DNA from 2 places in the Chryseobacterium sp. Y16C genome. Region 2 is predicted to be linked to the other one. Evidence: riboswitches for the same ligand, from Rfam matches in the RefSeq annotation. Region 2 holds a riboswitch; the other holds the start of a gene.
The links. Region 2 has a riboswitch for fluoride ahead of MKS83_RS05525 (MutS-related protein). Riboswitches for the same ligand answer to the same signal wherever they lie in the genome.
Positions count from the first base shown of each region.

Region 1: it holds a riboswitch for fluoride, as region 2 does, so the genes downstream of both, MKS83_RS22125 (voltage-gated chloride channel family protein) here and MKS83_RS05525 (MutS-related protein) in region 2, are expected to answer to the same signal.

Region 1 is NZ_CP092711.1:4,851,894-4,859,412, reverse strand. Features, by position in the region: gene MKS83_RS22135 (sugar phosphate isomerase/epimerase family protein) at 1-244, shown strand, start outside; gene MKS83_RS22130 (GLPGLI family protein) at 268-1,107, shown strand; fluoride riboswitch at 1,230-1,297, shown strand; gene MKS83_RS22125 (voltage-gated chloride channel family protein) at 1,329-2,633, shown strand; gene MKS83_RS22120 (LysR family transcriptional regulator) at 2,663-3,544, shown strand; gene MKS83_RS22115 (YeiH family protein) at 3,647-4,588, shown strand; gene MKS83_RS22110 (hypothetical protein) at 4,772-4,966, opposite strand; gene MKS83_RS22105 (MFS transporter) at 5,141-6,382, opposite strand; gene rny (ribonuclease Y) at 6,462-7,519, opposite strand, start outside.
Region 2 is NZ_CP092711.1:1,261,533-1,269,051, forward strand. Features, by position in the region: gene MKS83_RS05510 (efflux RND transporter periplasmic adaptor subunit) at 1-843, shown strand, start outside; gene MKS83_RS05515 (efflux RND transporter permease subunit) at 861-3,983, shown strand; gene MKS83_RS05520 (HAD-IC family P-type ATPase) at 4,007-6,337, shown strand; fluoride riboswitch at 6,396-6,466, shown strand; gene MKS83_RS05525 (MutS-related protein) at 6,645-7,519, shown strand, end outside.

The sequences.
Region 1 (7,519 bases), 1.3 Mb from region 2:
GCTGGTTTATTTTGAGAAATACCCGAAAAGATTTCCCCTATGGCATGTGAAAGACATGAAAGCCGGTACAAAAGACTTTGCAGAAATCGGAAACGGAACGATTGATTTTAAAAGGATTTTTGAAGCCAGAGAAAAAGCAGGACTGAACTATTGGTTCCTTGAACAGGACTCCAGTGATAAAGATATTTTTGATAGCATAAGAATCAGCAGAAAATATATTCTTGATCATTCTTATTTTAGATAGACTCAACTCCAAAATTATTAATTATGAAAAATTTATTAACACTTTCTTGTTTACTGATCATTTCTTTGGTTAGTTCACAAACCCACCGATATATTTATGAGCTTCAGTATAAGATGGACTCTACTGAGACGGGTTATGAAAAAGTGAATATGATTCTGGATATCACTCCGAAAGAAGTGAAATTCTATGGGAAAGATCTTGCCACTACAGATTCTTTGAATAAAAAATTCGGAATGAATTCCAGTTATACGGATATGACAGGCCAGGTGGTGAAAAGAAAGATCAATTCCTTTGATAATGAGAACTTCATCAATATCAAAAATGGATATTATACATTTAAAACTACTGATAAAATCAACTGGACGATTGCTGATGAGACTAAAAAGGTGGAAAATTACACCCTGCAAAAAGCAACAGCAAAATTTGGTGGAAGAAGCTGGACTGCATGGTTCTGTAAAGATATTCCATTTAATGAAGGACCTTTTAAATTCCGTGGATTACCCGGTTTGATCTTTGAATTATCTGATGCCAAGAAAAATTATATGTATACTCTTGTTAAAAGCAGCAAACTTGATAAGATCTACTCCACTTCAGATTTTCTGGAATCCAGCTTTGGAAATAAAGCCGTTCCTATCAACGAAAAGCAAAAACACAAGCTGATGATGGAGTTTTATAATGATCCTTTCGCCTTTGAAAGAAATAATTTCAACAAATCCAATAACGATCTTAGAATTAATATCAACGGAAAGGAAATTCATACTGTAGATGAGCTAAATACCCAAACCAAAAGCATGCAGGAGGTTATCAGAAAATACAATAACCCCATTGAAATAGATAAGGTGATGCATTATCCTATATACTAAAACAATAAGCGATTATCCGTTTTTATCAATTTTTATTTCAAATAAAGGGCAATATTAAATTTAGCTAAAGCCAATATGAATAATAAATCTTTTATCTTGTAATTATAATTCTTATATTTGCAGTATTAAAAGGAAATGGTGTTCTTCCTTACCCAACCGCTTTTCAAAAGCTGATGACGCCTGATTAAAAGATTATTAACAGTAATTCGATCAGGAAAGTTATGTCAAAAAACCAACGAACATTCAGCAGCAAAACAAAGTTTCATATTCAATTTTTCTTCAGAAGATTTCCTGCTTTGCCTTATATTTTAAAATGGCTGTGCATAAGTCTTATTATAGGTGCATTCGTAGGAAGTGCTTCAGCAGGTTTTTTACAATCTTTGGAATGGGCAACGAACTTCAGGGAAAATCATATATGGCTGATTGCCTTTCTGCCAGTTGCCGGTTTCTCGGTGGGACTTTTATACTATTATTTTGGTAAGGACATTGAAGCCGGAAACAACTTATTGCTTGAAAACATCCATACCCCAAAAGAGATTATTCCTTTTAAAATGGCTCCTTTTGTATACTTGGGAACGATAATCACTCACCTTTTCGGAGGTTCTGCAGGTCGTGAAGGAACCGCTTTACAAATGGCCGGAGCGATTGCCGACCAATTAACCCAACCATTTAAGCTCGACAAAAATGAACGAAAGATTTTAATCATTTCTGCTATCGCAGCAGGTTTTGGTTCAGTCTTCGGAACACCTTTAGCCGGAGCTCTTTTCGGACTTGAAGTTTTCCTGATCGGAAGAATTCGTTATACTGCCATTTTTCCTGCATTTATCGCTGCAATTTTAGCAGATTGGGTAACCAATCTTTGGAACATAAAACACACCCACTATCATATAGATCTTATCCCAAAACTTGAATTTCTTCCTATTTTATACAGTATTATTGCAGGAATTGCTTTTGGCATCTGTGCCGCAACGTTCAGTAAAGTGATTCATTGGGCCAGTTCGGTTTTTAAATCTAATATTAAATATCCTCCGTTTCGTCCTGTTATTGGCGGAGTTATTGTCGCAGTAGCCGTTTTTATAATGGGAACGACGAGATATATCGGTCTGGGAATTCCAACCATTGTAGAATCTTTTGAAAAGCAGCTTCCACTCTATGATTTTGCCTTAAAAATGACATTTACCATTTTTACCCTTTCTGCAGGTTTCAAAGGAGGTGAAGTAACCCCGTTATTCTTTATTGGGGCTACTTTGGGAAGTGCTTTGTCATTCTTTATACCCCTTCCGTTTGGCTTGCTTGCAGGAATGGGATTTGTGGCTGTTTTTGCAGGAGCTACCAATACTCCACTAGCCTGTATGCTTATGGGAATTGAATTATTTGGAGCCGAATGTGGGATCTACGTGGCCATTGCCTGTGTTGTCTCTTATTTATTTTCTGGAAACAACAGTATTTATACGAAACAAAAAATCGGAGAAGCAAAAAACAAAAGATTTGATAGTCTTAAGAATAAAAGTTTCTCTGATTTATAGGATTGCTCTTTATTTCATACCTTTAAATTATGTTTGATTACAGATTAAAAGTTTTTCACACCGTAGCTTCCCGGTCGAGCTTTACAAAAGCTTCAGAGGAGCTTAATATTTCACAGCCCGCTGTAACCAAGCATATTAAAGAAATCGAAAACCAGCTGAACACCAAATTATTTGACAGAAAAGGTACCAGTATCCAACTTACACAAAGCGGTAAAATTTTATTTGAATATGCTGAAAAAATCAGAAATATTTACCGTGATCTGGAATTTGAAATCAACCAAATCAATCAGCAGCATAAAGGGAAACTGATTATCGGAGCAAGCACTACTGTAGCTCAGTATATATTACCGGAGATTTTAGCCAAGTTCAATTTATATTATAAGGACATTAAAATTGAACTGATTACCCACAATACGGAAATTATTTCTGAACTTTTAAAAGAAGGGAAAATTGATCTGGGAATTATCGAAGGCGAATCTCAATCAAATTATTTTGATTATCAGATATTTAAAGCTGATGAAATTGTTTTGGTCGCAAAAGCGAATCATTCCTTAGCGAATAAAACACTAAATATCAAAGATTTATATCATCTGGAATTGATTTTCAGAGAGCCGGGTTCAGGTTCCTTAGAGTTCATTCAGAACCGCCTGAAAGAAAAAGGAATTTCTCTTGATAAATTGAATATTGTAATGCAACTGGGGAGCAGCGAAAGCATAAAAAATTATCTTCTACATTCAGACTCTCTAGCTTTTCTTTCTATAAGTACGGTGTTAAATGAGTTGAAAAATAATCAGTTGAGTATTATTGATATTAAAAACTTCAGTATTGAAAGGAACTTTCATTTTATTCTTCCTAAAGGTGAACAATCTGAGTTAATCAGGCTTTTCTTAAAATTTACTAGTCAGCTTTAAATCATCCAATATTATAACCTATAGTTATCCATTATAACAAAATACAATATAATTTGTAATATTAATTTATGGAATTTTGAACCATAATTTAAAATTTACAAGATGAAAAATTTCATCCCGAATGAAAATTCTAAAAAGCTTATTTTCATTCTACTGGCAGTAATCTGCTTAACACCCATTATTTCTTCCCCTATTGCATTACTTTTTGGTTTTATTTTAGCAGTTTGCATAGGAAATCCTTTTGAGAAAAGCTTACATCAGTATATTCATTTGCTATTACAAATTTCAATTGTAGGATTAGGTTTTGGGTTAAAACTAAATGAGGCATTGGAAGCCGGAAAATCAGGATTCATATTGACGGTTATTAGTATTGTGACCGTTATGGTCTTAGGATATTTTATCGGAAGAGCCTTCAAACTGGAAAGACCTTTATCTTATCTGATTTCAGTGGGAACTGCAATCTGTGGCGGCAGTGCAATTGCGGCTACTTCACCCATCATTAAACCCAATACAAAGCAGATTTCACTGGCTTTAGCCATTATTTTCACACTGAATTCCATCGCATTATTTGTTTATCCTCCGATTGGTCATATTTTAAGCCTTACTCAGGAACAATTTGGCTTATGGTGCGCTGTTGGGATTCATGATACGAGCTCTGTAGTTGGAGCAGCAAGTAAATATGGAAATGAAGCTTTGAAAATTGCGACCACTGTAAAATTAGCCCGTGCTTTATGGATTATTCCTGTTTCTTTAATCACTATGTTTCTTTTTAAAAATAAGGAATCTAAAATTAAAATCCCATGGTTTATCGGGTATTTTATTCTGGCCATTTTGCTGAATACCTACTTCCCTTTTTTTAATCAGCTAAGTTCAGGAATTACGCTATTTGCTAAATCTGGATTAAATCTGACCTTATTTCTTATAGGTTCTACTTTATCTATCCAAACTTTGAAAACAATAGGTCTGAAACCTTTGGTTATGGCCGTTTTTCTTTGGAGCATTATAAGTATAGGAAGCCTTCTTTTCATTTTGAATTTTGACTAATTGTTCAAGAAATTTTGATAATTCTAGTATATCTTCAATTTTCGGCGGCGGCTTTGCCGCCGCCGAAAATTGAAAGAAGCCTAAATATTACAATTCAGTTATAAATTACAAAAGCCTTTTGAAATTCAAAAGGCTTTTGCGTATTAAATGTGGAAATGTTTATTTCTAGTTGAAATAATTCTTTTATACCGCTGACTGATCACAAGTGTAAACTTGAGGACAAGCCATATATTGTACGCAATACCATGGTCCTGTTACAGATCCGGAGCAGCTGCATCCGCAAAGGGATAAATCAGGATTTCCGCTTATTCCTCCCTGAATGTTTTTAAGATCTTGTTTTTGTAATTTCTTCGCGTTTTTCAAAATGTTGTTTTGCATTGTGATTTAGTTTTAAGGTTTGTACTATTTATAGTTTATTGTGTTATAAAGTTAAACAAATATTAATTATACAAAGCATAATTTAATATTAAATTTCATAAATTACTTATTTAGTTCATCTTAATTACGGTAATAACGAAAATTACGGTTTAAATATTTCTTAAACAGTTATAATTATTCTGTAAATTCCAAGTCTTTACCGTGGGTTTCTGAAATCGTCAATGAAGAATAAAAAGCAAGCCCGAATATGATCACTCCCAAAAGAGCAGCACTCATAATCACTGAAAAATCTTTCTTGAAAAAGTCAAAAATAAAGATCATGACGGGAACCAAGCCTCTAACCATATTGGGTACCGTTGTTGTTGCTGTATTTCTGATATTCGTTCCAAATTGCTCTGCAGCCAGCGTCACAAACATTGCCCAATATCCTGTTCCCAATCCCAGCCAGACACAGAAAATATAATATTTTGTTTCAGTATTGGTATTTCCGAAGAGCATAATACCCACCCCGATAATGGTGAAGACAAGCATATAGAAAATGGCCATTTTCCTGGACTTTAAAGCGTGGGAAATAAACCCGCTCATCAAATCACCGACAGAAATCCCCACATAAGCCCACATAATTGCTTTTCCCGGATTCAGGTCTGTAATTCCTAATGCGGGAGCAAATTGATTGGCTAAAACTGCTAAAATCCCGATACAGTACCAGGTTGGCAACCCTACTGCAATACATTTCAAATATCGTATCAAGCGATCTTTATTTGTGAAAAAGGAAAGAAAATTTCCTTTGGCAACAGATTCATGTTCCATATTTTTATAAATCCCGGATTCGGAAACGCTAATTCTCAAAAATAAAAGCAGAATTCCCAAAATTCCCCCGATGATATAAGATATATTCCAGCCTCCAGCTAATTCCACTGTTAATTGAGCTACAACAGCACCCATTAAACCAAAACCTGCCACTACGGAGGTCCCGATTGCTCTTAAATTCTTCGGCAAACTCTCAGAAACCAATGTAATTCCCGCTCCAAGCTCTCCGGCTAATCCAATCCCTGCAATAAACCTTAAAGCGGCATATTGATATACCAGATGCTCTTTTGGAAAATAGGGTAAAAATCCGCAGGCGATATTAGCTAAAGAATATACTAGGATTGATCCGAATAAAACTGATAATCTCCCTTTTTTATCTCCAAAAATTCCCCAGAAAATACCTCCAAGAAGTAACCCTGTCATCTGACAGTTAAGAATAAAGGTTCCGTCAACATCAGGATTTAAGCCTAAAGCTTTCAAACTCGGAATTCTTACGATTCCAAATAAAAGCAGATCATAGATATCTACAAAATAGCCTAAAGCAGCAATGATCACAGGAATAGAAAAAATATACTTCAATTTTGAAGACAACGAAAGCTCTTGCATATAGAATGATAAATTTCGCTAAAAATAAAAAACCTTTCAATTTCTTGAAAGGTTTTTATGAAATATCTTTTTTTGATTATTATCTTGCAATATTCACAGCTCTCGTTTCTCTGATTACTGTTACTTTTACCTGTCCCGGATAAGTTAATTCATTCTGGATTTTTTCTGAAATATCATACGATAATTGAGAAGCTACTTCATCATTTACCTTTCCGCTTTCCACCATTACTCTTAATTCTCTACCTGCCTGAATGGCATACGCTGATGATACCCCGTCAAAACTTAATGCTGCAGATTCAAGATCTTTTAATCTTTGGATATAAGATTCCAACACCTGACGTCTTGCTCCCGGTCTTGCTCCGGAGATGGCATCGGCAACCTGAATGATCGGCGACAATAAAGAAGTCATCTCAACCTCATCATGGTGAGCTCCAATAGCATTTACAACTTCTGCATTTTCACCGTATTTCTCTGCCCACTGCATCCCTAATAAAGCGTGAGGAAGTTCAGACTCCTGCTCCGGAACTTTACCTATATCGTGTAACAGACCTGCTCTTTTAGCCAATTTTACGTTCAGACCTAATTCAGCAGCCATCGTTGCAGCAATATTTGCTACTTCTCTCGAGTGCTGCAATAAGTTCTGACCATAAGAAGAACGGTATTTCATTCTACCTACAATCTTGATCAGCTCTGGATGTAATCCGTGAATTCCTAAATCAATAATCGTTCTCTTTCCTACTTCTATAATCTCTTCCTCAATTTGTTTTTTGGTTTTCTCCACCACTTCTTCAATTCTTGCAGGGTGAATTCTTCCGTCAGTAACTAATCTGTGAAGTGATAATCTTGCAATCTCTCTCCTTACCGGATCAAAACATGAAAGAAGAATAGCTTCAGGAGTATCATCTACAATAATTTCTACACCTGTTACCGCTTCCAAAGCACGGATATTTCTACCTTCTCTACCAATAATTCTACCTTTTACCTCATCAGACTCGATATTAAAAACAGATACAGAGTTTTCGATAGCCTGCTCCGTTCCAATTCTCTGAATTGTCTGAATAACGATTTTTCTAGCTTCATTTTTCGCATTCATTTGAGCCTCTTCCATGATACTCTGAACATGTGCCTGAGCTCTAG
Region 2 (7,519 bases):
ACCGATGAAGAAAAAATCAGGGCAAAATCACTCGTAAGCCTTACTTCGATTCGCAGGGGTACCATGGCTCATATTGAGCCTTTACCTTCCATCGCCCAATACCTGCGCCATACTACAGTAGAGTCCCCCATCGCGGGAACAATTAAGTTCGTAAAGATCAATTTTAACGACCGGGTACATAAAGGGCAATTGCTCTATACAATTGAGACAAAAGAGCGGCGCGCACTTGGAAATCTCGGAAGCGATATACCGCTCGATAAAAATTATGGGCTTGTTAACGTATATGCGCCTATGGATGGAGTGGTGACGTCCCTTCCACAATCGCAACCGGGAATATTTGTTCCGGAGGCAGCTGTACTATGCGACATAACAGATGAAAAAAGCCTCTATTTTCAGGTCAATATCCCATATGAATACAATCGATATATCGCACAGAACACAAGCGGTAAGATTATTCTTCCCGACGGTACAGCCCTTAATGCCCGTCTCCAGACACCGGTTATACAGGCAATAACTGCATTACAGACTATACCCTATATGGCCAAATTGGATAATGCCCATTATATACCGTCAGGAACCATTGCAAAATTTGAAATGGTGGTTTACAAAAATAAAGAAGCCCTCCTTCTTCCCAAAAAGGCAGTACTGAGTGATGAACTTATGGAAAAATTCTGGGTAATGAAACTTCTTAATGATTCTTTGGCCATAAAAGTATTCATTCAACCTGGAGATCAGGATAGTGAAATGATAGAAATTAAAAGCCCAAAATTCACCGGACAAGACAGAATTTTGGTAAGCGGAAATTACGGTCTTGGAGACAGTGCACTGGTGAGTATTAAATAAAACGATATCAGAATAAGATGCATAAAAACTATTATAAAAAATACAACAAGCCCTTTTTTTTTATAGGTCTGTTATTAATATCCCTAGGACTGTTCACCTTTAGCAAAATGCAGACGGCTCTATTTCCTGAGGTTATGTTTCCAAAAGTAAAGCTCATAGCGGACGTGGGTTCAATCCCCATAGACCGTATGATGATTACCGTCACAAAACCCATTGAAAGTGCTGTGAAGCGAATAAAAGGTGTTACTGTGGTCAAGAGTGTCACAAGTCGGGGAAGTTCAGATATACAGATATACTTCAATTGGGGAACTGATGTAAACAATGCTAAACTATTGATAGAAAGTAGGCTGAACGAAATAAAAAACCTTTTGCCCAGCGGAACGAATATAGCTGTGGAAGGCTATAACCAGTCCCTGTTTCCTGTTTATGGCTTCACCCTGGAGAGTGCAAGTGATGAAATCGGACTAGTAGGACTGAGGGACCTGGCCATGAATACCGTTCGACCTCTATTCTCCCAGATAGAGGGAGTTTCAACCGTTATCTTACGTGGCGGAAAAACAAAGGAATTTGTGATCGTTCCCGATATTATTAAGATGTCTTCTCTGGGAATACGCCCTGAGGATCTGGTACAACTCTTCAGGCAGAATAATTTTGTACTCTCCAATGGTAAAATTTCAGATTTCCGTAGACTATATCTCACTCTCACGGATAATCGTATCAATGATGCCGAATCACTGAAGGATATCATTGTCAAAAATAGTGGCCAGCGTCTTATACGTCTCTCTGATATAGCCAGAATAGAACTTCAGCAACAGGTTGAATTCAATGCCATAAATACAAATGGCCATCCCGGAGTTATTGTCGATCTTGTCAAGCAGCCGGGAGTCAATCTTGTCCAGTTCGCCAAAGATGCGGATGCCAAAGCTGGTGAAATTAAAAGACTCCTGCCCAAAGGAGTCAAATTGAGGCCATATTATAATCAATCAGCCTTTGTTGGTGACAGTATTGACAGTGTGGTCCATACTATTCTGGAAGGATTACTACTGGCAATCGTGGTAGTCATCCTATTTTTGCGGTCTTGGAGAGCCAGTACGGTTGTAATATTGACTCTTCCCGTTACACTTGGCTTTACCCTGATTACACTACATATTTTCGGTATTACCCTCAATATCATGTCCCTGGGTGGAATTGCAGCAGCTGTGGGCTTATTCATTGACGATATCATTGTCATTGTTGAACAGATCTACCGTATGCATGAAGACCATCCCGAAAAGGACAGGTTTGAGGTCGTAAAAGATGCCATAACCGATCTTTATCCTGCAATGGTGGGTTCTTCCCTCAGTACCATCGTTATATTTCTTCCTTTTGTTCTTATGGGCGGGCTGGCGGGAGCATTCTTTAAGGAACTCGCTGTAACGATGGAACTGACACTGATATGTTCATTTTTCGCTACATGGATCGTAACACCTGTTCTGCATCTTTTGATCGGATACAGACCGCATAAAAATTCCCACAGCCATGATGAACAAAATGTAAATAAGTATACCTGGCTTACCAAACTCTATAGAAAGCCATTTTTGGCTTATTCTTTTATATTCTTTATAATTTTTGCGGGCTGGTTTTCTTCCCGTCAGTTACAGACAGGTTTTCTTCCTGAGCTGGATGAGGGAACCATCGTATTAGATTATTTTTCGCCTAGTGGAACCGCGATTGAGGAGACAGATCTGCTCTGCCAGAGGATGGAAAGAACGATCCTTTCAAACCCCGATGTGGAGAGCTATTCCAGACGTACAGGCTTAAGGCTGGATTTCAGGAACGTAGCACCTAATTATGGTGATTATCTTATCCAGCTAAAAAAAGACAGAAAACACGATACTAAGGAGGTTATCGACCAGCTCCGAAAAAGTATACAGACTTCCGTACCCGTTATGAACATAGAATTCGGACAGCGTATACAGGATCTTCTGGGCAATCTGATGAGTACGCCCAGTCCAATAGAAGTAAAAATTTTCGGAAGTGATCAGAGAGAACTCGAAAGGCTAGCAAAACAGGCCGACAGTATTATGCGACATACGAAGGGACTGGTAGACATATCAAGTGGAATGATTTCTGCAGGCCCCACCCTTGTTGTCCGTCCAGACAATGCCAGGCTTGCACTTTATGGAATTAGTCAGACTGACTTTCAGAATCAGCTCCGTATGTACACCGAAGGTATCGTACTTGGAGACAATGCCGCTGTTACAGAGCCCTCTCCAGTTCAGTCATCTATGCTCGGAAACCTACAGGTGGGACAGATCCAGGACGGTGAGCAGATGCGAAAGATAAGATTACGCCTGACCGGCTATCAACAGAATGATGTCAATAAGATATTAAAACAGATGATTTTTTTGCCAGATGGAAGTCTAAGACCTCTTTCATTTTTTTGCAGTATAAAATCTGAAAAAGGTGAAATCGATTATAAACGTGAAGACCTGAAACTTTGTATCGTATTGACTTCAAGATTAGCCGGTAAGGATCTCGGAACGGCCGTAGCGCAATTGAAAGAAATTTTTTCAGCGAACCTCCATCTACCTTCAGGTTATTATGTCAACTTCGGCGGTGCCTATGCAGAACAGCAACAGTCATTCCGGGAGCTGTTGACCATTCTCATTGCAGCATGTCTTTTAGTATTTACAGTTCTGCTCTTCCTCTTTAGACAATGGAGCATATCGCTTCTCGTCCTGCTGATTTCCATACTGGGAATACCTGGGTGTCTGATCGCACTTTACCTGACAAACACACCCCTGAACGTGAGCAGTTATACCGGGATTATAATGATTGTTGGGATTATAGCTGAAAACGCCATTTTTACAGTCAATCAATTTATGTTCAATATGGAAAAATCCAAAGGAAATGTAGAAAAATCGGTCAACTATGCCCTTGCCCTGCGTATACGCCCGAAGCTCATGACCGCAATCGGTGCCATCCTTGCACTGCTGCCGCTTGCCCTCGGTCTTGGAATGGGTGCCCAGATGCAGCAGGCATTAGCCATTGCCGTTATCGGTGGATTTATGACAGGTATCCCTTTGCTCCTGTTTGTTTTCCCAACATTGCTAAAGGCCATTTATGAAAGACCGACGTTTGCGAAAAAATATGATTGATAAAAACTTTAAATTAATATAAGATGACAGCACAGGATAATAATTTTGAGAATACCTTTGAAAGCGGGCAAACGGGACTTTCAGATATTGCAGTCAGAGATGCCCTGAACAAATTCGGCTATAACGAAATACCCGAAGAACATACAAATAGTCTTAAAGGTGTACTAAGACGTCTTTGGGGGCCCATTCCCTGGATATTGGAGATGGCACTGATACTGGAGATTGCACTGGGCAAACTGCTACAGGGATCAATCATTGTAGTTCTACTTATTTTCAGTGCTATCATAGGGGAACTGCAGGAACGACGCGCACGTAAAGCACTTAATTTTTTAAAGCAAAACATACAGGTAAGGGTGCGCGTGGTAAGAAATAGCAAATGGCAATTTTTAATGGCAAAAGAAATTGTGCCCCAGGACTATATTCACCTTAAAGCTGGTGATATCGTACCCGCTGACTGTATTGTGATTAAAGGAGCACTTGAACTGGACCAATCTTCAGTGACAGGAGAATCTGCTTCTGTTTCCTATAATGAAAATGAAAATATCTACAGTGGTTCTGTTGTCCGCTCGGGCGAGGCACTGGTTAAAGTAGCAGCCACGGGTAGCAGCAGTTATTTTGGAAAAACAGCGGAGCTTGTAAAGACAGCTTCCGCACCGGGGCATCTGGAAAAGATCCTTTTCAGCGTTGTACGCTATCTGGCTGTAATAGATCTCTTCCTTGCTGCAGTTCTCCTGATTTCTGCAATAATTAATGGACTCGCGCTATTACCCCTATTGCCTTTTTTTATTGTACTGGTCATTGCTACAGTTCCGATATCAATGCCGGCAAGTTTCACTGTTGCAAACGCGCTTGAGGCCCGTTCTCTCGCCAAAGAAGGGGTTCTGGTAACCGGTCTTACAGCTCTGCAGGAAGCAGCCTCGATCCAGGTGCTGTGTGTTGATAAAACCGGAACACTTACTGAAAACCGACCAGTCCTTTCAGAGATCACAGCATTATCCACAGAAACCGAAAATGAGGTGCTGCGATATGCCGCTGCATGCTGCGATAGTTCATCCTTAAATCCTGTGGATATTGCCATTCTAAAAGAAATAAAAAATAGAAATATTCAACCTTTAAACCGTCAAGAATTTATGCCGTTTAATCCGGTCAATAAATTTTCACAGGCAACAGTATCGGACATAAATAAAGTCCAAAGAATCATTCTTGGGTCACCAATGGTGATGGAACAGTATACCTCATCACCTCAGCTGATAAACGAAGTTTATCACAGGATGGCTAAAACAGGTAACCGTGTCCTTGCAGTCGCAGTTCTCGGTGAGGAAAACACAATGATATGTGGCCTTCTATCACTTGCCGATTACCCGCGAAAAGACGCTTTCCAGCTAGTCCAGACAATCAAGGGAATGGGCGTTAAAATAATAATGATTACCGGTGATACTGCAATGACCGCGCAAGCCATAGGTGAAGATCTGGCTATCGGCAACAGGGCAGGAACTCTGGATCAAGTGTTGCAATCACCAATGGAATATGATTCAGTGGCCAATATATATCCCGAAGATAAATACCAGATCATCAAATCCCTTCAACAAAAAGGGCTGATTACCGCAATGACCGGTGATGGAATGAATGATGCTCCTGCACTTAAGCAGGCAGAGATAGGAATTGCTGTAAAGGATGCCACCGATGTGGCCAAGGCATCTGCCAAAGTTATCCTGACCCAACCCGGACTTTCGGATATCATTAAAGTAATCCAGGGAGGAATGAAAGTTTATAGAAGGATGCTAACATGGACAATCACGAAGATTTCCAGAACGATCGAGCTTTCCGTGCTGCTGACCGCAGGATATATACTCACTGAAGATTTTGTTATTCCGCTAAACCTTATTGTGCTCGTTGTCGTATTCAATGATCTGGTTACGATCACGCTCGGTACAGATAGGGCTGCCATATCGCAAAAGATTGAACAGTGGGATATGAAACGAATTTTAAAGATATCCGGTATATTTGCACTTGGATGGACCACATTGGGAGTAACGCTTATTTACCTGATGCAGAGAAAGATGAACGTTCCAATGCAGCAGATTCAGACCTACATGTTTCTATACCTGATATTTTCGGCTCAGCTTACCATTTACTGTACCAGAGTTAAAAATGCTTTCTGGAAATTCTGGCCGAGCAGAATGGTCATCGCTGTCACAACCGGAAATATAATTATATCAGCAATCCTGGCAAGTGCTGGTATCCTAATGCAGGCCGTTCCGCTGGCTCACATTGTAATATTATTTACGATATCGGTAATGTTTACAGTTCTGCTGGAGTATTTAAAAATACTTTTTTACAGAAGGAAAAGCTAATAATTATAGCCCTTCTACTAAAGAATTCACGGATTGATAAAAAAGTTGTATATTTACTTTAGTAAAAGGAAATGGTGTTCTTCCTTTCCCAACCGCTCCAAAAAAAGAGCTGATGACGCCTGATTAAATTAAGTGTTTAACATTTTAATCAGTTCAGTCATGGATTTATTACAGCTTTTCATCAAAATCTTATTTTTCATAGCTTTTTTTGGGCCATGGTATCCCATAGGTCTACTTTGTCTTCACACCGTTTCCGTATCTAAGCATTTGCTGTTCTCCATTTTCATAATCTTAAAAAAGTCAGCCTATGTATTTTAAAAGCTTATTGTACAGGTCTGGGGAAACTCCTGCTTCCAAAACCAGTCCCCTAATGCCCCAATTTATGATCGATCTGAATATAGACCAGATTATCAGTGAGGTAATCCGCGGCAAGGAAGAATATGAACTTCGACCAATTTTCTCCAATTGGCCATTGGACATTGATACCATAACCTACCGGCAGCAGATCATGCAGGAAATAGACACTCCTGAATTATATGAAATATTACTGGGCTTTTCCGCTGCAATGCGGGACATGCGCATGATGCTGAAAAATGCAATAAATTGCCGTTATCAATTCCAGAAGGAAAGATTGTTCATGGATTCCGTATATGCCTATTGCACCATCGTACAGACCCTTTACGAAAAATTGGGGACACTGAAGCTTCAAAGCGAAGGATTCAGCGCTTTTTTTCAGTACCTATCCAAATATGTAGGTTCCTCTGAGTTTATAGCCGGCCGCGAAATGATCGAAGAGCTGTTTTCAGAAATAGGGAAAATCAGATACGATCTCATGGTTGAGGGTCTGCTGGTCAGGGTACTTCCCTACAGATCACAGGATGATTACGATAAAGAAACCAGAACGCTTTTTTCCAGGTTTTTAAGTGGTAATAATAAAAACTACCTTGAAAAATTTCCGGTTTCCGTCCATATGAATGATGTGGAGGCTCAGATCCTCAAAGGAGTTGCCAGCCTATATCCTGCTGTCTTTGATAAGATCGTACTTTTTTATCTTAATAATCAGGATTTCCAAGATGAGATTATTCAGGATTTTGACAGGGATGTCCATTTCTACCTTTCTTATTTAGAATATTTTAAAAAAATTGAAGTTAATGGCTCCCCTTTCTGTTATCCGGAAATTAC